Linked DNA regions of Thalassoroseus pseudoceratinae. The protein of the gene in region 1 interacts with the protein of each later gene in a pairwise test. Links are inferred from orthologs where the notes say so. Each region holds a gene or a part of one and is shown in the gene's direction. Other genes may lie near its edges.

The links.
Region 2: the proteins of G6R38_RS25405 (region 1) and G6R38_RS09345 interact in binary tests that used the Escherichia coli proteins (3 or more experiments, as listed by UniProt). The link is inferred for Thalassoroseus pseudoceratinae from one-to-one orthologs.

Annotation. Positions count from the first base shown.
Region 1 is NZ_JAALXT010000009.1:983-8,376, reverse strand. Bases 2,786-5,759 are described here. They hold G6R38_RS25405 (peptidoglycan D,D-transpeptidase FtsI family protein), read left to right. Parts: upstream 2,786-3,356; coding sequence 3,357-5,162; downstream 5,163-5,759. Other genes in these bases: G6R38_RS25400 (DUF6677 family protein), read left to right, coding at 5,404-5,759; G6R38_RS25410 (hypothetical protein), read left to right, coding at 3,077-3,403. In the rest of the region: more of G6R38_RS25400, read left to right, coding at 5,760-6,294; G6R38_RS25395 (hypothetical protein), read left to right, coding at 6,370-6,579; G6R38_RS25390 (MFS transporter), read left to right, coding at 6,704-7,394. UniProt on the Escherichia coli protein: Essential cell division protein that catalyzes cross-linking of the peptidoglycan cell wall at the division septum. Required for localization of FtsN.
Region 2 is NZ_JAALXT010000002.1:982,188-999,137, forward strand. What follows is about bases 1-2,897. They hold G6R38_RS09345 (FtsW/RodA/SpoVE family cell cycle protein), read left to right. Parts: upstream 1-853; coding sequence 854-1,942; downstream 1,943-2,897. Other genes in these bases: mraY (phospho-N-acetylmuramoyl-pentapeptide-transferase), read left to right, coding at 1-571; G6R38_RS09350 (amidohydrolase family protein), read left to right, coding at 1,935-2,897. Outside these bases: more of G6R38_RS09350, read left to right, coding at 2,898-2,960; G6R38_RS09355 (sodium:solute symporter family transporter), read left to right, coding at 3,025-4,542; G6R38_RS09360 (creatininase family protein), read left to right, coding at 4,539-5,306; G6R38_RS09365 (SDR family oxidoreductase), read right to left, coding at 5,435-6,172; G6R38_RS09370 (hypothetical protein), read left to right, coding at 6,551-7,381; G6R38_RS09375 (ABC transporter permease), read left to right, coding at 7,402-8,619; G6R38_RS09380 (ABC transporter ATP-binding protein), read left to right, coding at 8,622-9,317; G6R38_RS09385 (ArsR/SmtB family transcription factor), read left to right, coding at 9,369-9,800; G6R38_RS09390 (DUF1552 domain-containing protein), read right to left, coding at 9,920-11,308; G6R38_RS09395 (DUF1592 domain-containing protein), read right to left, coding at 11,359-13,002; G6R38_RS09400 (sulfatase family protein), read right to left, coding at 13,393-14,835; G6R38_RS09405 (Gfo/Idh/MocA family protein), read right to left, coding at 14,898-16,205; G6R38_RS09410 (tetratricopeptide repeat protein), read right to left, coding at 16,479-16,950.

The DNA of each region.
Region 1 (7,394 bases):
CCTCAACGACCCCGACATCATCTTCCACGTCGTCCGCGAGTACGCCAGGAGATCGGTCGGTACCTCCATTGGGACGTGCTCACACCGCCGCCGGTAATGCAATGCGATTTCTCGATGACTCCAGCTTGCCCCCGTCGTTGCCGTCCGCTTCCGTAGCGGCGTTGGCTGCGCACGCGGGAATCCTGGATTCGTCCGAAGACCCCCAGCGACCATCGTCGGTTCAAGACTCACCGACACCGAACAGCACGCCCAATTCCTATTCAACCGGCGCTCCAAACGCGACTTCCCGAACCCCACAGACACCGCCCGCTCCCACACGGTCCGCGTCAGCTACACAGCCGGTTCCTTCGACAAGAGAAACACCTTCGCCACAATCGCAATTCAATTCATATCGGCCGAACGCAAATCCCCAACAACCGGCTCCGACACAGCCGTCCAAGCCGGTACCGAGTTCCAAAGCTTCACCAAGTCAAGCTGTGACGGCTCCACGATCTGTTCCGCAGCAACAGGAGCAACCGAATCCGACCGCAGCATCACAACCGTCCGAAATGGACTGGGGAGTCGATCGGAAATCGAAACGATTCTCGATGGGAACCAAGTTGGGACTTCTCGGTGTCACCGTGTTGTTGGCGGGTTTCGGATATGTTCTTTATCGCAAGGCTGAACAGAACAAAGCCCTGGGCAGCGGTCTGTTGGCGGCAGGTGAAGAACCCTCCGCCACGCATGTGACTCCGGAACCAAGTTCACCGGCGCCAGCAGCACTCACGCCACCTCCAAGTCAGGACAAGTCGGCGATCTCGTTTGATCAACCGATGTTCCCTCAACCGATCCAGCAGGCGAGTCACGAAGTTCCCGCAGTCGAGACCAACGTTGGTGCTTCGGATGTCGGGACAGCCACCGAACCGCAGACGACAGTCGTCGAACCCCAAGCTACAACGGTGGCGGTTTCGCCCGGCGGAAACGCGGAGCCAGCGCCGGTCCCAGACAGCCCAGCCGAGAACCCTCTCAATTTTGAACCAGCGGTTCCCGTTGACACCCCGAACGCCGACTGGACCGGTGTGAAAGTGACGGCCTCGGAACCCTTACCCGAAACGTCAGCCGATATCGAAGTGACCGCCCCTGCCCCGACGGAGTCTGCACCGTTCACGGCTGAAAATCCGTTTGGTGCCGTCGAGATCTCAGACGCGACCGCAACGATGCCCGCTGAGGAAGTCAATGCAGCCCCGGCTGCCACGCCACCAGACTTAGGCCCGACAACTGAATCCGCAGCCCCGGAAACATCGGAGCTGCCCAAAGAAGACGACACTGCGGCGGTCAATTCACCTGTCGCAACGACTCCACCAGTAGCAACCGAGCCTCCGGCGGCGCCCTTTGATTTCGCTCCGGCCCCAACAGGTGATGCCGCTCCTGAGATGGCTACCGACGACGTTGTCACGGTTCCGGTCCCGGTTCCAGATCCGGCGGCGGAATCGCAGGAGACGCCGGCCATGGTGTTCTCGGAACCGCCGGCTGAGGTTGTCGAAACCGCAGCGGACGTTCCTGCATCACCAGCCCCAGAGGAATCGAACCCCGCTGCTGTACCGGACTTTGCTGCTTCCGAATCCGTAGCCGAGGTCGCCACGGAGACACCAAGTGTTCCGTTTGAGCCGGCCGCAGAGACAGTTCCCGAGAACACGGTCGCGGTCAACGAACCCGCTGCTTCCGCACCACCATCAGAACCGGCCGTCTTCGAGGCAGAATCACCGTTCGGTTCATCCGAACCGATGGCCAGTCCGGTCGCCAGTGAATCGACGCCATCCGACATCAAAACCACTGCGGCTGAGACTGCGACGGCCCCCGATCCATTTTCCCAGAACGATCCGTTCGCTGGCGACCCTTCGACACCGCCGGCGGCAATCAATGCAGAAGTGGAATCGCCTATGGGTGTTCCGCTCCAACCGGGCGAGCCTGACTTGCAACCCGTACCAACTGCGGTGACTGAGCCGATGGTGATCGAGGAGGCGGTCGTTGTGGACGAACCTGCGACGGCCCCCGTTCCATTTACCGAGACGCCTTCGACCGACGAACCGGTCCCCTTTGCCAAATCCGTGCCGTTTGATCAAACCAAACCGGGAATGGAAGCGGTACCGAGTCCTACAGATTATGGTACCGAAGCCGCTCCGAATGAACGGGCGACAGCGGAATTGTTTGGCCCGGTTGATCCTCCTGCAGGTAACGAGACAGCACTTCCTGTCGCTCCCGCTCCGATCGACGTGCCGGCACCGGCTTCCGATCCGATTCAGCAAACTGCCGGCGATACGGGGGAGCCCAAAGACGCATTCAAAACGGAGAACCCGTTCACGAACGAGCCTTCCACCGAACCGGTTGACAAATTTGCGATTGATACGCCCGGTCCGGCCGCTGGCAACGCCGACGGTACACCTGCCGTGCAGATGTCGAACGACTACGAGCCCGAATTGGTGCCCGTGCCGACTGCAAGTTCTTCCGATAAGTTCGAACCTGATGCGCCAGCGTTCAAGGCGGACGAAATTGATGTGTATGAAGTCCGACCACGTGACAACTATTGGTCGATCTCGAAGCGGGTTTACGGCACTGGGCGGTATTTCACAGCTCTTGCTCGATTCAATCGCGAACGTATCCCCGATCCGAAAAAAATGCGTCCGGGCATGAAGGTCATGGTTCCTACACGGGAAGCACTCGAACAAGCCAATCCGGACTTGTTTCCCAAACGTGTGCTCAATACCGACCCCGCGGGAGCGGATAGCGGTTTCTTTATGGACGAAAACGGCACGCCCCGTTTTCGGGTTGGTAAAGAAGACACGCTGGGAAGCATCGCGCATGCTCATCTGGGCCGATTCTCCCGATGGACCGAGATCTATCAGTTGAACCGGCAGCGATTAATCGATCCCAATAAATTGACGGTCGGCACGGAACTTCAGCTTCCACAGGATGCCAGCCGAGTTCGAGTTGTCAGCGCGGAAGTCATTGGACGATAAAAGTCGTAGGTTGGAACGCATCGGTTGCTTGACTTTGAGCATTCGGCGCACGACGAATTTTGTCATGAGTTCTCCGCGTTATGGTATTTCGATTTGTCGGTAGTTTGACGTTGATCGTTTCGATTGCGTTGATCGGTGTGGGACTGGAAAAGGCGAATCTTTCGTTGCACCGAGAGATCAGCCGTCAGCATTACCGGACCGACATCCTTCGCGAAGACTACGCCCGCTTGCGGTTGAAGAGTCAGGAACTCGGGGCACCGACGAACATGCTCGAAGATTTGGAATCCGGTCGAATCCCGGTGCGGGCTCCGGAACGGGTTGCGAACGGTGGCCCCCGAAAAATGCCGTTATTGGAGTGGCGTGGACGAGTCCCAACGATCGATTCCGAACAGCCCAATCGCCGCTGAGCCGATGGACTCCCAGGCATCATCGAAGATGTTCATCTGGCGGAGTCGTCTCGTTGTGGCTGCGATGACTGTCGGATGGCTCGTGCTTGCCTGTCGTTTGGTGCAGTTGCAAGTCATTCAACGTGACGAGCTCAGTGCAATCACCGAACGCCAACACACGCGCACTGTTACCATCTCCGCGCGTCCCGGAGACATCGTCGATCGACACGGACGATTGCTCGCAACAACGGTCACCGCAAAAAGCCTTTTTGTCGATCCGCATCGACTCACCGCCCCATGGCCAACGGCACAGCGACTCGCCGCCGCCTTGAACATGGATGCCGATATGCTGTTCTTGCGGCTCTCGAAGTATCGCCACAAACGCTTCTTGTGGATCAAACGACGTTTGACGGAATCGCAATTACAATCCATCGTCGAGTTGAAATTGCCACGTGGGACTTTTGGGTTTCGTGACGAATACCTTCGCAAGTATCCGCAGGGGCAATTGGCGTCGCATGTGGTTGGGCTTCGGAACATCGATGGGATTGGCCGCGGTGGAATCGAGCAGACCTTCGACGACATCCTGCGAGGTCACGACGGCACGCGACAGCTCACTCGAGATGCACGGGGGAAAGTGGTTCAAGTCCGCGAGGAAGTCGTGTCGGCACCAAAACATGGCCGAACGGTTGTACTCACGCTGGATGCGGTGATTCAACTTTACGCGGAGCGGGAACTTGACCAAATCGTCGAGAAATGGAACCCGCGAGGTGCATCCGCGATCGTTATGGACCCCCGAAACGGTGAAGTCTTGGCGATGGCATCACGTCCGGGATTTGACTTGAACAATCCGCGTGGAGCAGTGAACCGCGCCTGGCGGAACAATGCGATTGCGTCGATGTACGAGCCAGGGTCGACTCTGAAACCTTTCTTGGTGGCGTCCGCGATTGACGATGGCGTGCTTCAGCGTGACGAGACTCTCCATTGCGAACATGGTGCCTACCGGATGGGGCGGCGAATTCTGCACGATCATCATTCCTACGGCGAACTTTCCGTCACGGATGTTTTGGTGAAGTCGAGCAATATCGGCATGGCGAAAGTCGGCGAGCGGCTAACGAATGCGGGGCTTCATGCGTCGGTGATGAATTGGGGGTTCGGTCGGAAAACGGGCATCGAATTGCCCGGCGAAGTTGATGGGCTAGTCCGGCCAGTGGAGCAGTGGAATCACTATTCCACGGGGTCCGTGCCGATGGGCCATGAGATCGCGGTCACTCCGTTGCAGCTGATCACGGCTCATGCCGCGCTGGCGAACGGCGGACAATTGCTAGCTCCTAAGATCGTTCTCGCGGACACGGATGCCCTGTTCGATGATCGGCAATCCCCTTCCGAGTCCGTCGTTTCCTCGCAAGTGGCATCAGCCGTGGCCAGCCGCGATACAACTACCTGGCTCGTGCAAGGCCCCATGCGGGAAGTGATCACTAGGGGAACCGGTCGCAATGGCCAATTGGAGGGGTACTCCGTCTTCGGCAAAACCGGGACTGCTCAGAAACCGGATCCGCAGACAGGAAAGATTTCTTCCCGTTATCATGTTGCGTCGTTTGTATGTGGGGCTCCGGCGGACGATCCACAGGTCATCGTGTTAGTCGTCGTCGATGAACCGACCGGTGGGCCAAACCACTATGGAGGCACCGTGGCCGCTCCTGCTGCCGCCAAGTTGCTAAGACAAACGTTGATCCACCGACGCGTGCCCGGCAAGATTTCTTCCCGAGACGATCGGTTGTGAATTTCCCGCGTGGTCTCGGGACCGTGTGCAGAATTCACACACGTTGACATCGCTTTGTAACTCGCCCTATACTCTCGGCGTTGCCAATATTGATATTGGTGAAGCAAACAATTCGCAATTCCAAAACGAATTCGTTCCGCATCTGTTCCGACTCCAGAAACTTGAATCGTTTGTACTTTGATAGAGCAGACGGTGTCGACGGGATCGGTCCGAGAGAACGATTGCTAGAGATCGAGGCACGATGGCCGACCCTCGCGTACCCCTCAAAAATCCCGCATTAGCCGCCATTTTGGCGTATTTCTTGCCAGGTGCGGGACATCTCTACCAAGGACGGATTTTTAAAGCGGTCTTGTATGCCGTTTGTATCTGGGGCATGTTCCTGTATGGCATGCAGAAGTCTGGTTGGTCCGCGTTGCATACCCACCAGATTTCAGGTGGCGACGGTCACGGACTCCACTGGCAACGCAACTGGGGTTTTCTCACGCATCTGGGAATTGGAACTCCAGCGACGTTCGCGTTTCTGCAAACAAAACGGTTCCAATCGGAGTCGAACCAAACGAGCCGGCAATTGGACGGTGAATTGGTGTCCGACTTCAAGGGCATTGCTTACGACATCGTGCCATCCGAAGGATTGGCCGTCGCCGGACGCATCCGACTGAATACACGTCAGACGGAATATGGTCCGGAAGTCTCCGGGGTGTTCTCTGGTGATGGTTTGTTTCCTGATGGGGAGGTCAAACCGGTCGAGTTGGAATTACAGGGCGGCTTTTTGATTGGCCCTCCATATGCTGGCGATGATGCCCGCGGACTCGAAATCGACATTCTGAAAAGCGATTCGGGACCCTCAAGTGGAAGTTTGAACGGCGTTGTGCCCCGAAGTCTGTTCAACCGAGTCGGTATGCCAGCCACCGAGCAGCAAATCGAGCGTCTCCATGGGTTGCGGGGGAAAGGGTACGAGTTGGCCTTGGTTTACACCTGGATTGCGGGACTGCTCAACATTCTCGCGGTGTGGGATGCCTTCGCCGGTCCTGCCTATGGATACGGCGACGAAAAACCAGATGCCGAGGATGATTCCGCGAAGCAGCCGGAAGACCTCTCTGCATCCGAGCCCAACACTGCTCCCACAGCCTGATCGCCCAAAAAACGGCACCGACTTCACTGTTGATCACCGAACTTTCGACGCCAGAACTTGCTATCGAGTGCGATCATGTTTGACAACCTCATGCCGATTTTCGCGAACCTCAATATCTCTTGGCATTTGGTTCCGTTGGCCGCAATGATCAGCTTGGTTTACAGCGCCAGTCGCGTGGAATTGCCAGCCGCGATCATTCAACGCTCGGTACGGTTGTTCCTGACCATTTTCCTTTTTATGGGGGTGGTTTTCGCCATTCTTTGGGTGCTGTCGCTGGGGTTATAGATCAAATTTCCTCGGTCACCAATGATTGACATTCTGGACAACGACGGAAAACTCACGATTTGACTCGCTGAAAACAGATACAACAGACCGCGACATAGCCCAAATCTCGGGCGAAGGATCTTCGATGCCATCGGAAGCTCAAGGGGCGGATTCGATTCCTCCGCTATCGCGAGACCGTGCGTTTTATGGTGTGCTCGTTACACAGTTTCTCGGGGCCTTCAACGACAATCTTTTCAAACAGCTTGTATTGCTGATCTGCGTCACCGCCACGGTGAATTCCGGCGGCGGAAGTCTTCAAGGCTACGCGACCGCATTATTTTCCTTGCCATTTGTGCTGTTTTCGGGGGTTGCGGGGTTCCTTTCGGACCGTGTCAGCAAGTACAGCATCATTGTTTCCAGCAAGGTGGCGGAAGTTGTCATCATGTCGCTCGGCGGGGCGGCGTTGATGATCGGGCAATACTGGCCGGAACTCCGGGTCCCGTTGCTGTTCGTAGTGTTGTTCCTCATGGGAACACAAAGCGCGTTCTTCGGTCCTTCGAAGTATGGCATTCTTCCGGAAATGTTCCGCAATCGAGATTTGCCGCACGCCAATGGCGTCATTCAAATGACGACGTTTCTGGCAATCATCTTCGGTGCTGCCTTGGCCGGATTCCTGAAAGACTGGTACGGCGACGCGGTTTGGCTTGGCACGATTTACTGCGTCGGCATCGCAGTTGTGGGAACCGTTTCTTCGTTGTTCCTGCGAAAAACACCAATCGCCAAGCCGGAATTGCAATTCGATTGGTCCGCCTGGATCGTCACCAAAGACGTTTGGC
Region 2 (16,950 bases), on another replicon or contig:
ACTCGGAATCGGTCTGGTCGTTTGGGCGGCATTCGTGACCGTCAGCGTTTCGAATGCAGTCAATTTGACAGATGGGTTAGATGGTCTTGCTAGTGGCTGCATGATCTGTGTGGCGACAACGTTTGTCGGTCTGACATTCATTGCGGGCAACCAATTCTTCGCGAATCGCCTGACTGTCCCTTATGTGAGTGGGGGCGGTGAGGTTGCCGTGCTCATGAGTTCGATGTTGGGCGGGTTGCTTGGATTCTTGTGGTTCAATTGTCATCCCGCGCAGGTTTTTATGGGGGATACGGGATCCCTATCAATCGGTTCACTCCTCGCGTTTGCAGCGGTGGTCGCACGTCAGGAAGTTCTGCTTGTCATCTGCGGAGGTGTCTTCGTTGTAGAAGCGATGAGTGTGATTCTGCAAGTCGGATGCTATAAGCTCACTGGTCAACGAATCATACTCTGTAGTCCATTACACAATCACTATTTGTTTCGAGGCGATCCTGAAACTCGAATCGTGATCAGGTTTTGGATTGCGTCCGCAGTCCTTGTTGTTGTCGGGATTGGTACCTTGTTGATTCGATAGGATAATGAAGTGCCATGCTGCCACGAGAATCGATCGATTCGCAAGGTTCTCGAGTCGTGGCGACTGATCTCAATGAAATTTGATGTGTCGTTAGGGAGAGAGGGAATAGAAGCCGGCTTGGCTAGCTGATTGCTAGTCTCGCCGGCTTCGCCCTTTTATGAAAATGGAATCGGATGTTGATCCCTTCAATTTGCTGACGTTCGTTCAGCTTTGGTGATCATCTCGTCTTAGTTGTATGTCGGTGAGCTCTCGAACTCGTCTGGCGACGTGTTTAGATCTGTTATGGACGCGACTCGAAGCCTGTTTCTTTCACTGATTGCAGTTCTCGCAAGCTGTGGCTTATTGATGGTCCACAGTGCGAGCGTCACGTCATGGCCGACGGAAGCCGATCAAATCTATTTGTCCCGTCATGCCGTGTTCGTTCTACTGGGGGGCATTGCCGCCCTAGGGTGTTCGTGCATTCCTGCGAGTCGATTGAGACAACTGGCTCCGTGGATGTTCGCAGGGACAGTCTTGTTGCTAGTCGCGGTTTTGGTTCCTGGTTTTAGTGTCCGAGTCAATGGAGCTAGACGTTGGCTACGGGCTGGTGGTATTTCGTTGCAACCATCGGAGTTTGCGAAGATTACGCTTCCTCTCTTGCTGGCCTCTCTGGCAACGACGCGGACACAGATGATGCGGCATTGGCTTTGGGGAACGTTACCTTTCTTGTTGCCAATCGGTCTAGTTGGTGGACTTGTGCTGGTCGAACCGGACTTGGGGACCGCCGCATTCCTGATGGCTAGCGGGTCGTTGTGCTTGTTCTTCGCAGGATGGCCTCTGAGAAACTTCATATTTGGCTGCGTGTTTGGTGGGCTTGTGCTGGGCTTTGGAGTGGGGCTGAGGCCGTATCAGCTTGAACGGATCCGCGGGTTCATCGGAGCTTGGACGGATTTCGATTCCGCACCGTATCAACTGAAACAGTCTCTCATGACATTGGGGGCGGGCGGGGTTGATGGCGTCGGGATCGGCAATGGTTGGCAGAAGCTGAGTTTTCTGCCTGAGGCAAACACGGATTTCGTGATTGCGGTGGTTGGGGAGGAGCTTGGTCTCGTTGGTACGTTGGGATTGGTTGCCGTCTGGCTGGGTGTTCTGCTGACCGGGTTTCGCCTGCTGGAACGGTGCGAACCTCACAGTTTTTCCGCGATTGCTGGTAAGACTCTCATCGCCCAGCTTGTGTTGCAGGCTGCAATAAACGTTGCTGTTGTGACCGCCATGGTTCCACCGAAGGGGATTGCTCATCCACTTGTGAGTTACGGTGGTAGCAATCTGTTGGTCAGTTTTATCTCCGTTGGATTGATTCTCAGCCTGACCAAATCATCAGCAGATGGCTAGAGAACTTGCGGGTTGCTGGAATCTTGTTGGATATCCATCTATTCTGGCCGATATGAAAACCTCGCAACTCACACGCCGACAAGTTCTGCTCGGGAGCGCCGCCATTCTCGGCGGAGTCCGTTCCGGAATCGTGACCGCCGCTGATCGAGAATCGCAACTCGAAATCATCGATTGCCATACGCATTTCTATGATCCGACTCGGACGGAGGGCGTTCCGTGGCCGCCGAAGAAATCATCGCTCTATCGAACGGTTCTGCCTCGGCATCTGAAGGAGTTGAAGACCTTCCGGCCGGTCACGGGTACGGTCATTGTCGAGGCAAGCCCTTGGGTTGAAGACAACGCTTGGCTACTCGATCTTGCCAAGGATGATCCTTTTATCGTCGGCATTGTCGGAAACCTAACGCCGGGCGAAGCCGACTTTGCGAAGCATCTAAAACGGTTCGCAGCAAACCGACTGTTTCGTGGGATTCGCATTTCGGTGAAGCTGTTGAAGAACCTCTTATCGAACGGCAATTTGAACGATCTTCGGTTACTAGCAGATCACGATTTGGCGCTCGACGTCAACGGCGGACCGGAAACGCCCGCTGTCGTCGCAGAACTGGCCGGTAAGCTCTCGGATTTGCGGATCGTGCAGAATCACATCGGCAACGTTGCAATCACGAATTCGCCGCCACCGAAAGAATGGCGAGATGGAATTCGTGCGGCGGCGAAGCATCCAAATGTATATTGCAAAATCTCTGCACTCGTCGAAGGTGCTACTCGAAGGACGAAGGCTGCTCCACCGTCGGACTTAGATTTCTATCGTCCCTATATCGATGTTGTTTGGAATGCGTTTGGAAGCGATCGTGTGATTTACGGCAGTAATTGGCCGGTGTCCGAACGGGCAGCAAGTTACGAGACGTTACAGCGACTTGTGTTCGAGTACGCCACAGAGAAAGGTGATTCGGCACTTCGCAAGTTCTTCTCAGTCAATGCGAAGGCGGCCTACAAATGGGTAGATCGTCCAGGCCGAGTTTAGCAGCCGTTGTTGACTCGTAACGATCGTCTCATCCATATCTTTGACTTCTTCCTTGTAGGGTCTCGTGCATCCACTCGATTTTGTGACTGTGGCTGGGTATCTCGTTTTGATGCTTGGCCTGGGGTTTGTTTTCGGGCGTAACCAATCGCGACAAGAATTCTTCCTAGCCGGCCACTCGATGGGCTGGATCCCGGTTGGGTTGAGTGTGATGGCAACGCTGTTTTCCTCGAATAGTTTTGTCTTCTATCCCTCGGCAGCATTTGGGGATAGTCTGCGTATCGGCCTGTCACTCGTGGCCTTTACATTTATGACTCCGATTGTGGTCTGGGTGTTCATCCCTGTGTACTCTCGTTTGGGAGTCGAGACGGCCTACGAATACTTGGAAATGCGGTATCATGTTTCGGTTCGCACACTCGCAAGCGGACTGTTCATCTTTCTGCGAATTGGCTGGATGGCGTCGGCAACCTATGCCGCATCAGTCGTCGTTTCCAGCGTGATGGAAGTGCCACAGACGGCGGTGATTATCGTGCTCGGTCTTGTGTCCATCGGCTACACCATGCTCGGTGGATTGCGGGCTGTCATGTGGACTGACGTCCTACAGTTTGTCGTTTTCGCAGTGACAATCCTACTGACTCTAGGTCTCGTCATGGAGTTGACAGGTTTCGGTCCTAGTCAGTTGTTCGACACTTACTTCGCGAACCGAAAAAACCTAGTCGTCGATTTCTCCCCGTCGCTGACACTCAAGCACGGTAGCTGGGCAATACTCATCGGCGTGTTTTTGGAAGGGCTATCTGCGTTTGGGGTCGATCAAGTTGCGGTGCAACGGTATTTGTCGTCTAAGAACGAACGAACATCGCAATGGGGAGCAGCCTTGAACTTGGCTGCAATGTGGATTGTGCTACCGGGTCTACTAATGATTGGCGTCGGTCTATTTGCGTACTACGCGCAGAACCCAACCGATCTTGCAAGCGGATCTCTTGCCGAAGCTATGGCTGCGGACGAGACTCTGGCCGATCGAGCCTTGCCGGAGTTTGTCCAACTCCATTTTCCTGCAGGATTGGCGGGGTTGTTCCTCGCAGCATTGATGGCAGCAATTATGTCGAGTATTGACTCCGGTGTGCATTCAGTGACAACGGCTTTGATCGTGGACTTTCGTGATCGTCTTGTCCCCCATTGGCGGCCGACAAATGAACGTGGAGAAGTTCGATTCATCCGTGGCTTGATTGTACTCATTGGTGGTCTCGCAATCGCACTGGCCTGCTATGTCGAAACACTTGGCGACGACGTGTTTGATGTCGGCAAGAAACTGACTGCCGCATTTGGCGGGCCGTTGCTTGCGATCTTCTTATTAGCATTGTTCTCGCGTCGTACAACCACGCGAGGAGTATTGTTGAGTGTCATCGTTTCAACGATCTTGACCTTGGTCTTGATGTACACACAAGACTGGTATTCCGTGTGGTATTGGCCTGTCGGGTTTGGGATGGCGATGTTCTTGGGATACTTCCTTAGCCTGTTTGGGACCGCTCCACAAACACGATACACATACCTTGATATTCTCAAAAGAAAGATGGACAACTCATGAAGTACATGGAAATGACCGCGACTCAACTTGCGAAAGTTGATCGTCAAGAAACCCTCGTCATCGTGCCGATTGCTGCTGTCGAGCAGCACGGTCCACATATGCCTGTGGGCACCGATACGGTTCTTTGTACGGCGGTTGCTGAAGCGGCGGAGCAAGAACTGCCCTCACAGGTGTTAGTTACACCCACTGTTTGGCTCGGAGCAAGTTCCCATCACCTGCGGTTTGGTGCGACATTAGATGCCGATTTAGACACGCATATTACGGTGCTTTGCGACATCGCCGTGTCTCTGCTCGATGACGGGTTCACGCGGGTTCTGTTTTTGAACGGGCATGGTGGCAACGTGGATCCGATGCGAGTCGCCGCCAGGAAGTTGCAGCCAATGTACCAGAACGCAGTCATCGCAGCTGGAAGTTACTGGGATGTTGCCGTCGCCGAACGCGAGCAACTCTTGAAAGGTGATCACAAGTTCGTCGGTCATGCTTGTGAGTTTGAAACTGCGTTGATGCTTCATGTTCGGCCGGAACTTGTTGACAAACAGTTCTGTAGCAACGCAGGCGAACTCGTACCGAGCGAAGTTGGAGACATCTTTGTGAGCCGCGATATGACTCAACGGACGCAAGCCGGTTTCACTGGACGCCCGGATCTCGCAACCGCCGAGACCGGCGAAAAACTGTTTCAAGCCATCGTCACCAACCTCGAAGCGACGATTCAATCCTTACTCTCTCAACCGCTTGGTGACAGTTACAAAGATTTCGTATCCTAATACCAACATTGTCGATCGCGAATGACTGAAGCACCGGCCCGCTGTGATAGGTTTCCGTAGCGAACGAAATCGGCGGGCGCTCTGCTAGGACTCTGATCGTCTGGAGTCACGCGGCTCGTCGAATGCAACTAATTGGACATCCCGCCATCAGCTCGGATCTGTTGACCAGTTATCCAGCCGCCCTCACTGCTAGCCAAGAACGAAGCAACAGCTGCGATATCGGTTGGTGTTCCGAGTCGGTCAAATGCCGATAGGTCAGCAAACTCTTGTTTTTCGGCTTCGGTACGCTGATCGACCATACCTGGGCTAGTCGCACCAGGGCGGATACTATTGACGGCAATCCCACGATTGCCAACTTCTTTGGAGAGTGAAACTAACATGGCATCGATGGCGGCTTTCGTCGCAGAGTAGATGCCCGTACCGAGGCGAGGCCGTTCCGCAAGCTGCGATGAAACGAATAGGATCCGGCCGTCGTCTCGCACGTGTCGCGCTGCTTCGCGAATCGTTAGAAAGGCACCACGCGAGTTGACTGCGTGAACCTGATCAAAATCCTGCATGGTGCATTCGGCAATTGGGCCGCTCGTGATCGTTCCTGCGTTCACGACCACCACGTCGACACCACCAAACCGTTGAATCGCTTCGGCAAATAGTTGTGTGACCTCCGACTCCTGGCGAACATCCGCGTCCATTGAAAATGCAGTGCCGCCCGCAGACTCGATGTCAGCGACAACGGATTCGGCAGAACGTTGGTCCGTGCTGTAATGGACAACGACATTGAATCCGTCCGACGCAAGACGTCGGCAAATTTCGCTGCCAATTGCACCTGAGCCACCCGTTACGATTGCCGTCTTAGTCGTTGCAGTCATACGTTCAGCCTTTTCACCGATGAGAGTACCCAGTGAATGATCTGGCAGTTGACGAGGAAACCATATCTTGTTGGAAGTCGCCATCTTAGGTGATCGTCATCTGATCTGCACGCTCAATCGGTGTGAGCAGCCGACGCGGATCGTGAGATTCTCGGACTCATACTAAATTCGTATATGCGTATGGTCGAATATGCGATATAGTTCGCTCGCACCCATCAATGTCGGTCGGGAAATGAGATTCGATGTTGTGGCTGGAATTCCGTAGTCGCTGGGGAAGATCGTCTTTCTTTGAGCGACCCGGAATTGGACCTTGCACGACGATCGTTTGTTTAGTGTGTAGGTGGGCACAGTTTTCGTTGCTCTTGGAAGGAGTCTGAGATGGCTAACAGGTTTTTCAACGGCAAAGTGAGGATCTTGGTGATCTGCATAGTCCATGCGATGTATGCTGGTGTCCACGCGAATCACAAGGCCGAAGATTCGCAGGGCGCCTCTGGAAGTCCCGCGTTGAGTATGCTGGCAACCTCAGCCGAAGAAGGGTGTTTCACCTATGTCCTATTTTGGCGAAACAATGACGACGCCACTCAACGAATGGGAACCAATCTTCAGCAAGCGACTTCGAGGATGAAGTTACGGGTGAACACGGTTAGTGTCCGTGTGACCGACCCGCATGAGTTGGAAACGGTGAAACGATTTGATGTGGAACGGGCGCCGTTGCCACTCATTATTGCGGTAGCGCCGAATGGTGCGGTCACCAAAGCATGGTTTCTTAAGGCGTCGCGAGAACAACTTCACGAGGGGCTCGTCAGTGCGGGGACCGCTGCATGTCTCAAAGCTATGCAGCAGAAGAAACTTTCGTTGATTTGCGTGTACAATTCAGTGACTGCACATCGCGACTCCCTGAAGCAGGCTGCGATTGGCATCAAAGCTGACAGGCGTTTTGGCGCTGCCACCGAGGTAATCGAAATTGATCCCGCCGATGTCCGTGAGCATGCGTTTCTAGCGAGCCTTCAAGTCAAACCGAACTCAAACGAGGCGGTGGCGGTGTTAGTCTCACCGGCAGGGCATCCGATTGGCAAGATGACAGGTGCTGTCACGGCTACGCAGTTGATCAAAACAATCGAGGCGGCTATGCAAGGCTGCTGTCCCGGCGGAACTTGTGGACCGGAGGGCGGTTGTCCTGGTGGTCAGTGCCCACCTCAACGGAAATAACACGAGAAGGAGTTCACATTATGAATCTTCGCACTCTAGTGTGGCGCGAATTATTTGAACGCAAAGGCCAGATGCTCACGATCGTTGTGGGAATCCTGCTGGGCATCACCACCGTTGTTGCTATTCAGAATATTACTTTCTATTCCGAAAAAGCGGTCGCGGTTGAACTCGATCGCCTCGGCGCAAACGTATTGATTTTGCCGAAATCCGTTTCACTTCAGGACTACTATGCCGCTGACATGCATCAGGAAGTGATTCCTGAAGAGTATGTCATGCGGCTGACGTTATCAGAGTTGCAAGGAGTCGATAATCTCTCACCAAAACTCTGTGTTCCCGTTGAGCTACACGGGCGCAAGTATCCGCTGACAGGCATACTGCCGAAGAGTGAATTCCAGGCCAAGGCGGCTTGGGCAGGTGCGGGGATTTTTTCACGTCCTATTGGCTGTGGGGCGTTGGAGTTGGAGACCGAAAACGCTCAGGAAGACCGGAAAGATCTTGTGCGGAATCGAGTCATCAAAGATCTTGCCAAGGACGAGATCTTGGTTGGTTCTGACCTGGCTGAGACCCAACAATTGATGGAAGGGGAGAGTGTCGAACTTCTCGGCGAGTCGTTCAAGGTCATTGCTGTTTTGCCAGAAACTGGCACTGTTGATGACTCACGAATTTTTGCTCATCTACACCAAGTACAGGACCTGACGGGCCAAGGGCCAGTTGTCAATTGCATTGAAGTTGTTGGTTGTTGCAAGGAGATTTCTGCCGGGCTCGTCGAGGGGGTGAATGAGTTGCTCCCCGACGCGAAGGTGGTGACTATCAAGCAAGTCGTTGATACTCAGGTCAAAGTCCATCACATGATGGAGCGGCTTTCACTGATATTTGTCGCGATTATTGTCGTTGTTGGCGGGGCGGGTATTGCAAACTTTATGTTTGCGAATGTCTCGGAGCGTCGTCGAGAAATTGGCACTCTCATGGCAATGGGAGCACAGTCGCGACTCATTCAACGATTGTTCCTTGCCAAAGCCTTAGTCTTGGGATTTGCAGGTGGTGTGGGAGGCTTTGTTATCGGCACTATGTTAGCCGTCACTCTAGGGCCAAAGCTTGCCGGTGTCCCTGTGCTGCCAATGCCAATGCTTTCCCTGTGGGCAATTGCAATTTCCGTGGGCGTTGCTCTGGTCGCTAGTTACATTCCAGCTCGACGGGCTGCTATGCTCGACCCTGTCACAACCTTTCGGGAGATTTAGCCATGTTGAGCATGGAACATGTCAGCAAGAACTACACGCTTCGGAAGCAGAAAGTCCCTGGGCTTATCGATGCTTCGATTGAGATTGAGCGAGGGGACTTCGTATCACTGGTTGGTCCTAGTGGGAGTGGCAAAAGCACACTCCTATTGATGCTGGGGGGGATGCTATCGCCGACTTCAGGGCGCATTACACTCGATGGTCATTCGGTCTATGATCGTACGGCGGACCAACGAGCTGAGCTGCGTCAGCAATACATCGGTTATGTATTCCAAACCTTCAATCTAGTGCCGTATCTGACGGCTTTGGAAAATGTGCAAATACCGATGTTCTTGGCATCTGTACCGAAGTCTGAGCAACACTCGCGGGCTGAAGAATTACTACGCCGAGTTGGACTAGGCGATCGCATGCATCACAAACCGACTGAGTTGAGCGTGGGGCAGCAACAGCGGGTCGCACTCGCCCGCATGCTTTCCAATGATCCCGCGGTCATACTCGCTGATGAGCCAACAGGCAACCTCGATCCGGAGACGGCTTCGCAGGTGATTGGCTTCTTCGAGGAGTTCAACGAAGAAGGCCGTACGATCGTCATGGTTACTCACGACCCCAATGCTGCGAAGCGTGCGAAACGGATGGTCCGCCTCACTGAAGGGCGGCTCGTGGGTGAGTTGCTATCGACAGCGACATCACGAATCGCATAACATTTGCGGGCAAGGTTAATCGACGACGGACGCATAACGCCAGAGGTCGGCATGGCTAACAACACCAAGACTCATTCAAGATCTGATCGCAAGGTCTCTCGTAATCGAGCACCCGTTAGCACGTCGTCGATTGACCCTCCCGATAACACGATACCAGAACTGTTCCAGGCATTCTCGGACCGTACGCGATTGCGAGTGTTGCACTTGTTGTTACGTGGCGAGACCTGCGTCGGCGATTTAGTCAGCGTCTTGAGGTTGCCGCAGCCACGGGTTTCTCAGCAGTTGTCTCGTCTACGCAACGCGGGATTGGTCGTGGGGCGAAAAGAAGGTCAATGGACCCACTACTCGCTGGCGAAACCAGTGTCTGCGGTTCATGAACAGTTGCTAAAGTGTCTTGAACTGTGCTCCGAGGAAATTCCGGAACTTCAGGTCGATGAGTCGCGTGCAGACGCATTGGATCAAGATGGACATTGCTGTTCGTAGATTGATTCTGTGGATTGTCAACTAGCGGTCACAGCGACCGACAGCTGTCGTCTCTACATGAGACAACCCAGCGTCGGTCGGGCGAATACGGATACTCAAAGAGAGTCTTCCCTAATTCCCTAGGTGTTCGCGGTCATCTCTGTGATTTGTTTGTTGGCGATTCCGATTGGGCGGTCCAGTGGGATCCCGATGCAAGTTAAGATGGTGGTAAGTAAGTCACCTTGATTGCCCTTCACGTCGGGCAGGAACTGACCCGTTTTGATAGCACCGCCCCCACTTCCAGCCAGGATGAACGGTAAGTTCGCACGAGTGTGTCGGTCGCCATCTTCGAGACCGGAACCCCACATCATAATGCAGTTGTCCAGCAACGTGCCATCACCTTCCCGCAAGCTGGCCATCTTCTTCACCATATAGGCAAACTGCTCGATGTTGAATGCCGTGATGGCTGCGACCTTGTTGACCTTCTCGGGCTGGTTATTGTGATGCGTTGTCGAATGGTGTTTGTCGGTGAAGCCCAGTTCCGGGTAGGACGCTCCATTCGGAGTGGAACCGATATAGGTGCAAACGCGTGTGGTATCGGTCTGAAATGCGAGAACGTTGAGATCACACATGACCTGCATATACTCGCTGCGTTTGTCGCCTTCTGGAATTTTGATCTCAATTGGAGGAGAATCTGACTCGTGACGACGACTGGAACGAACACCCGCTTTTTCCAATGCTGCTTCTTTTTGGCGATGTTCAATAGCGGCAATTCGTCGTTCCACCGAGCGAACGCTGTCTAGATATTCGTCGAGTTTTCGTTGATCGGTTGGCCCTAAGTTGCGTCTCAGATCCCGCGCTCCGCCTAGCACAAGATCCAACATGCTTCGGTCTAGAGGACTGATTCCTGTGGATGCTGCTCCACCGCCTTGTTCCTTTGTGTTGAACAAGCGGTTCAAGACGTTTCGCGGATTGATTTCTGCCGGGACCGCCTGGGTCGGTGAGCGAAAGCTACAGTGAGAATAGTAGGCCTCATTCAAACCCGCTTGGTTTTCCTTCCAAGTTTGCGGCATGGTCGCCAGTTCCAAGGATGGCAGTGTGGTGAATGCTCCTAATGCGTTGGCGGCGATCTGATCGGCGGAGATGGAGATACTAATCTCATCGCGTTTCGCAGGATTTGGCAGTGCAGCAGTCAGCCAGGTCGAAAGTTCGAGGGCGTGGGGGGCACCACGGTAAGGACCGTTCGGCACACCCGCAATCCCCTTCATCATCAGACACTTGTCGAGAACCGGACGTAAGGACTCTAACGCTGATGGTGGATTCGAAAGGAAGCTCTCCGCATCTTTCGGCCAAAACTCGTCCATGATGACGCCATGTGGCATATACATAAATCCGAGTCGGACGGGCGGTTTGAATGCGTTCTTGTCGCTAGCCTCAGCCCAGCCCATTGCGTCTAACATTGGAAGGGCAAGTGCGGCACCTGCGCCTTTGAGCCAAGTTCGACGATCAATGATTGTATTCTTGCTCATAAGTCTAGTCTTCTATCCGAACAGAAAGTTTAAAGTTAGCTTGAGCGATTCTACTTGGTCTGGCGGTGCGTAAATGGATAACTCGTGACGACTGCCGTGATGAGTGTCTGCATTCGGTAGTCATCCTCGGCGATCTCACGCATCAAGTCGTCGACAACTATCTCATCATATCCAACGAGATTTCGACACAACGCGTAGGCTAGCAGCTTCTCAACGAAATTACGTGAAAAGTCATCAAGTCGTTTCGCGATGATAGCCTTTAATTCGTGAGGGCTCGAAAAATGATTTCCACCGGGAAGTTCACCAGACGCATCAATCGCATGACCGTGTTCGTCTTGATTTCTCCATCGGCCGATCGCGTCGAAGTTTTCGAGACCAAATCCGATCGGATCGAGCAATCGATGGCAATTCGCACAGACCGGATCTTTGCGATGTAATTCGGTACGCTCGCGGAGTGTCAGTTCTGCAACCGAGGTTTGATCCTGTTTCTCCAGAGCCGGCACATTGGGGGGAGCCGACGGTACATGATCGCCGAGGACCTGTTCCAGCACCCAAACACCCCGAATGACCGGGCTCGTGCGATTCGGAAATGAGGTCGCGGCAAGAATCCCCGGCATGCCCAGAATGCCACCACGGTTTTTATCGGCCAGTTGAACCTTTCTCATGTCAGGTCCGATGATCGACTCCTGCAACCCATAGATCTTGGCGAGGTCTTCGTTGAGAAATGTGTAGTCGCTATCAAGAAACGTCGCGACGCTGCGATTCTCACGAACAATATCTTGGAAGAACAGACGCACTTCGTCGTACATCGCCGAACGCATGTCGCTCGTCATTTGCGGGAATTTTTCCGGGTCGAACGTTTTCGTTTTCAAGTCGCCAAGTCCAAGCCACTGGGCTCCAAAGCCGTCGAAGAGGGCTCGCGAACGAGGGTCGTCGAGCATTCGTTTGACTTGGCTCTTGAGGACGGCTGGCTCATGTAGTTTCTTGGAATCGGCGAGTGCCATCAACTCATCGTCTGGCATCGTGGCCCATAGCAGATACGATAACCGCGATGCGAGTTGGTAGTCGTCGAGCGGAACAATCGTCGCTTCGTCGCGAAACTCATCCGCTGGAGTGATGAAGAGAAACTGAGGAGAAACAAGCATCGCCTTGAGCATCAATCGCAAGGCAGTTTGATGCTCAAGTTTGTTTCGTCGGCCTAGGTCGTAGACGTCCATTAGGACTTTGATTTCTGCATCGGTTGGCGGACGACGGTATGCCTTTTTCGCGAGTGACTTGGCGATCTCTTGAGTTACTATTCGTGTGTCATCGTCCTTGCCAGGAGGCTCGCCCAAGAGTCGTAGTTGCAGGTCTGTGGGTTGGGGATTGTCTGGTCCAAAAACTTCGGCAAGTGCTTGATCGGCAATCGAAAGGTATTGCTCAAGCTGAAGTGGCGAGAGTGAATTTAAGTATCCTGCGCCGCTTACCTCATCCGGAAGACTATCAACAATGTTCGGATCAACGCCTAACAGATCGCGTAGTGTATTTCCGTATTCCGTCTTTGTGAGCCGTCGAATCACGAATGGCCCGGGATTTTTGGGGCTGAGATACTTAATCTTGTCCAGCCACTCTGCGAACATCTGACGTTCTTCCGCCGTCGGTTGGTCCAAACCGTCTGGCGGCATATCGTGAGCTTTCACCCTGGCGGCAGACATCTTCCATTTTTCGCTGAACGCCGCATGTCCGGGAGTGCTCAGCGCGGGAGTAAAACTCAGTCCGGCCTCTGTCGGTCGTCTATTCTGATGACAATCAAGGCAATAAGTCTTGATAAACGGGACGACTCGTTTATTGAAGAACGTCTCGGCCTCTGCTTTTTGTGTAGTCAAAGTCTCATTTGCGGTGTTCTCAGCCGTGCATGTGCTGGGTGAAAAACACGTTTTGGCCATGAACACGACGATGACGCAGCAGAAAGTTGCAGTTGATTTTCGCATACGAGAATTCAATTGATACCGTTCTAGATACTAATGTTCGTAGTGCACCAATTCTGGTTTACCAGCAATCATACGGGCTAACGCTCTAGCCGTAATGTCAAAGCGAGATCAAACCTAGTTCGATGAAAGCTGGTATTTTTGCTCGACTGTTTTACGGAACTCTGGGTCCGTGAACGGGTCGTGCGTTTGCTTTTGCCAGGTTTTGAGAGCGTCTTTCAAACGCTGTAATTCCTTGTCCATCGATGGATCATCTGACAAGTTGATAAATTCGATGGGGTCACTCTCAAGATCATATAGTTCCCATTCTGGTGGTTCTTTGAGACGCTCCATAGCGATACGAGCGGGATGGTTTGGGTCGAGTTTTTCCGCCATGACATTTGCTCGGTCGCCGTCAACGGACGGGGACGCTGATAGTTCACCGGCACGGATGTTGTGGATCAATTTGAACCGACCATCGGTAATCGCTCGTCTCGGGAAGAACGGTGATGCGCCATGGTAGTGGAATTCCGCAACCAAAGTCTTTCGCCAATCAGTCGAGTTCGAAGGTGTTAGTACAGGTTTGAGCGAGCGACCATGGAGTCGCTGTGGCAGTTTGATACCTGCCGCTTCGAGGATCGTGGGGTAGATGTCAATGCTGCCGACCAAACGGTCAGAGACATGAGGTTGTGAAACCCCTGGCCAACGAGTCAGGAATGGCACACGGAGTCCCGCTTCATAACAGCTCGTTTTGCCCCGAGTGAATGGTGGTCCGTGATCTCCTAAGAAGATGATCAGTGTGTCGTTCCAATGGTCTGTCTCGTGCAACAGGTCATTCAGCATTCCAATCGCAGCATCGATCCGATGCACACAGTTATAATACCCGGCAATTTTTTTGCGTTGTGCGGGGGTATCAATCTGCTGCCATGGCCATGCTGCAACATCGTCTGCTGTTAGGATAGATTTCGGCAGGCCATCAACTTGGTCCGGAAAGTACTGTGGTCCGCGTTCACCGTTTGCTAGTCGGTCTCGGGCCACATGCGGATCAAACAAATTGAACATGAGAAACCAAGGTTGATCGCCTGATTTACTCACGAAAGTTCGTGCAAATTGGACTTGCTTCTTGACCTGTCGACTGCCAAATCCCACACGCTGCCGCATATCGAATCGGAATTGTTTTTCCGGATTCACGTGTAGCTTGCCGATGATGCCAGTTCGATAGCCGGCCCGCTTCAGGACATTCGGCAACAAATCGTTGTATAACTCTTTGTGAAGTTGAAAACCGACATTCGCGTTTGCCAGTCCATAGTGACCGTTTCCATGCGGATACAATCCGGTGAACATCGTCGAACGCGACGGACTACAGGAAGCCTGACTCACATACGCCGTCTGAAACTGAACGGAATGCTTTGCCAACTCATCAATGTGAGGCGTTTTGGCAATTGGATCGCCGTAACAAGAGAGCTGAGTTCCCAGGTCATCTGCCGTAATCAACAGGATGTTTGGAGGCTCTGAAGCACGACTGATGCTAGAGAACAGCACAAAAACGATAACGGTTGTTCGAAGCATCAATCGAGCCACGAGTTTTTCCTTGCTGATAGGCAATTCATGAAACAGGTGATCAAAACCACTTAAACACGCTACTAGACCTCCCAGTTGCGTGCCGCGCGGGAACGCAAGAGGTTTGCTTCGGCGTCGTTGATGAATTCTTCTTTGACGGGATCGAGTTTGAGTTTGCGTCCGAGGATCCAGGCAATGGCTGCTGCGTGGCTAGCAATGTGTGATCGCCGCATGACGTCTGCATTTGCCGCTGTCTTTTCCCGAGTACGAATGCAGTCAAAGAAGTCGCGCGAGTGAGCTGTGACATCCAAACCGCGGATGCGTTTGTATTGGGAGCCAAGCTCTTTGGCGAGCGATTCTGGTTTGGCGACAATTTCGCCGCTGTCTCCGGTTTCGACCGACCCTTCATCGCCCACGAAACGCACAGGGCAGGTGCCTAAACGTGTTATGTAGTGCGGTGATCGATCCCCAAATGGATCTTCAAGGAAATCGATGACCAGTTTCACGCCATTCGCATAACGGCAAATAATGTTTTCTTCTGTCGGTTCGTATTCAATGGGCATGGTGTCATCGGCTTGATTGGCCCATTGACACAGGTCGACGGTATGCGCGCCCCAATCCAGCAGTCGCGCGCCGGAATCGAAATCCCATTGTCCACGCCATTTTCCGTTGACGTACTTCTCGTTGTAGGGACGCCATGCCGCCGGTCCGAGCCAAAGATTCCAATCGACAACGTCGCGTGGCGGTTGCGGTTCTGCGGGTAGCCAAGTGTTATCGAGCACCGGCGTATAGATCGATGCATGCATTGTATGCAACTTGCCGAGTTGGCCGGAGTGAGCCATTTCCACGGCCTTCTGAAAGTTCGGTACGCTCCGGCGTTGTGTACCGGCTTGGAACACGCGCTTCTCACGATGCATAGTGTCCGCAAGTTCTTGGCAGTCTTCAATCGTGATGCCGCACGGTTTCTCGCTATAGACGTCTTTGCCGGCTTTGGCCGCGAGGATCGAAGCCGCCGCGTGCCAACGATCCCCTGTCGCAATCAGAACAGCGTCGATGTCTTTGCGGTCCAGCAACTCGCGAAAGTCCCGGTATAGAACACAGTCACTGTTTTGATAGTGACCGTCGACTAATTTCTTGCCAGCATCCCGGCGTTTCGCCTGCACGTCAGCAATTGCGACGCAACGGACATCCGAGAACTTTAGCATCGACTTCAAGTCGTATGTGCAACGTGGACCGATGCCGATGACACCCAGAGAAATTTTCTCGTTCGGCGAAGTGCCCTCGCGACCCATTACGTGGGACGGAAGCACTGTAAACATGGAAGCTGCAGCGGATGCGGCTGCCGTTTTGACAAGAAACTCTCGGCGTGTTGAATCGGTTCGTGGGGTCATAGGTCGCGCTCCTGGGGCAATTGATTGTTGATCGTATTGCGTCGTGTCTTGTGGTGGTCAGGAAGCAGTGGCTTGTTCGCGTCCAAAACGGATACAGAAGACCGTAATACGTTCTACGTTGATCCAATCATCGGACTCTTATGATATGTTAACGGTTTATTCGATGCGATCGTACTCGCCACTGGCAATAATTCGGATTGTCGGTGGGGATGACATGGAAGGAACATGGCGTGCAATCGACGCCGTTTCACGCAGCGTCAACTGTGAGGAAGGCTAGGTGGCGTCGCCGTCGTTGCTGCCGTTCTGGAGGTTCTCCAAGAAACCTTGCACTCGGTCTCGTTTCTTCGGAGGGAGTCCCGGTGAATCGACGGTCAACGAAAGTTCGAAACAGGCGGACGCTTTTTCAGTGTCGGCTCGTTGTAGGTAGAACAAGCCGCGATTGAAGTGTAGCCAAGCGTTCTCGGGTTTGGCTTCGAGCGATTCGGAGAAGCATTGTTCCGCTTCCTCAAAACGCTCTAACCCCGTCAAGATTCGGCCTTTGCCATTCAGACTGTAGGCCAAGCCTGCTGCATCGTGCGATTCTCGCGCCCGCTTCACCGATTCTTCGATGTATCCCATTGCGTCTGTGAACTCACCGATTTCGGCCAAGATTTGTCCGCACGCGCTGTAGTCATGACGAGAGGCTTCCTCGGGATTTTCCAGCACCGTTTTGTAATCGTCCAGGGCTTCAATGAATTGCTCGTTG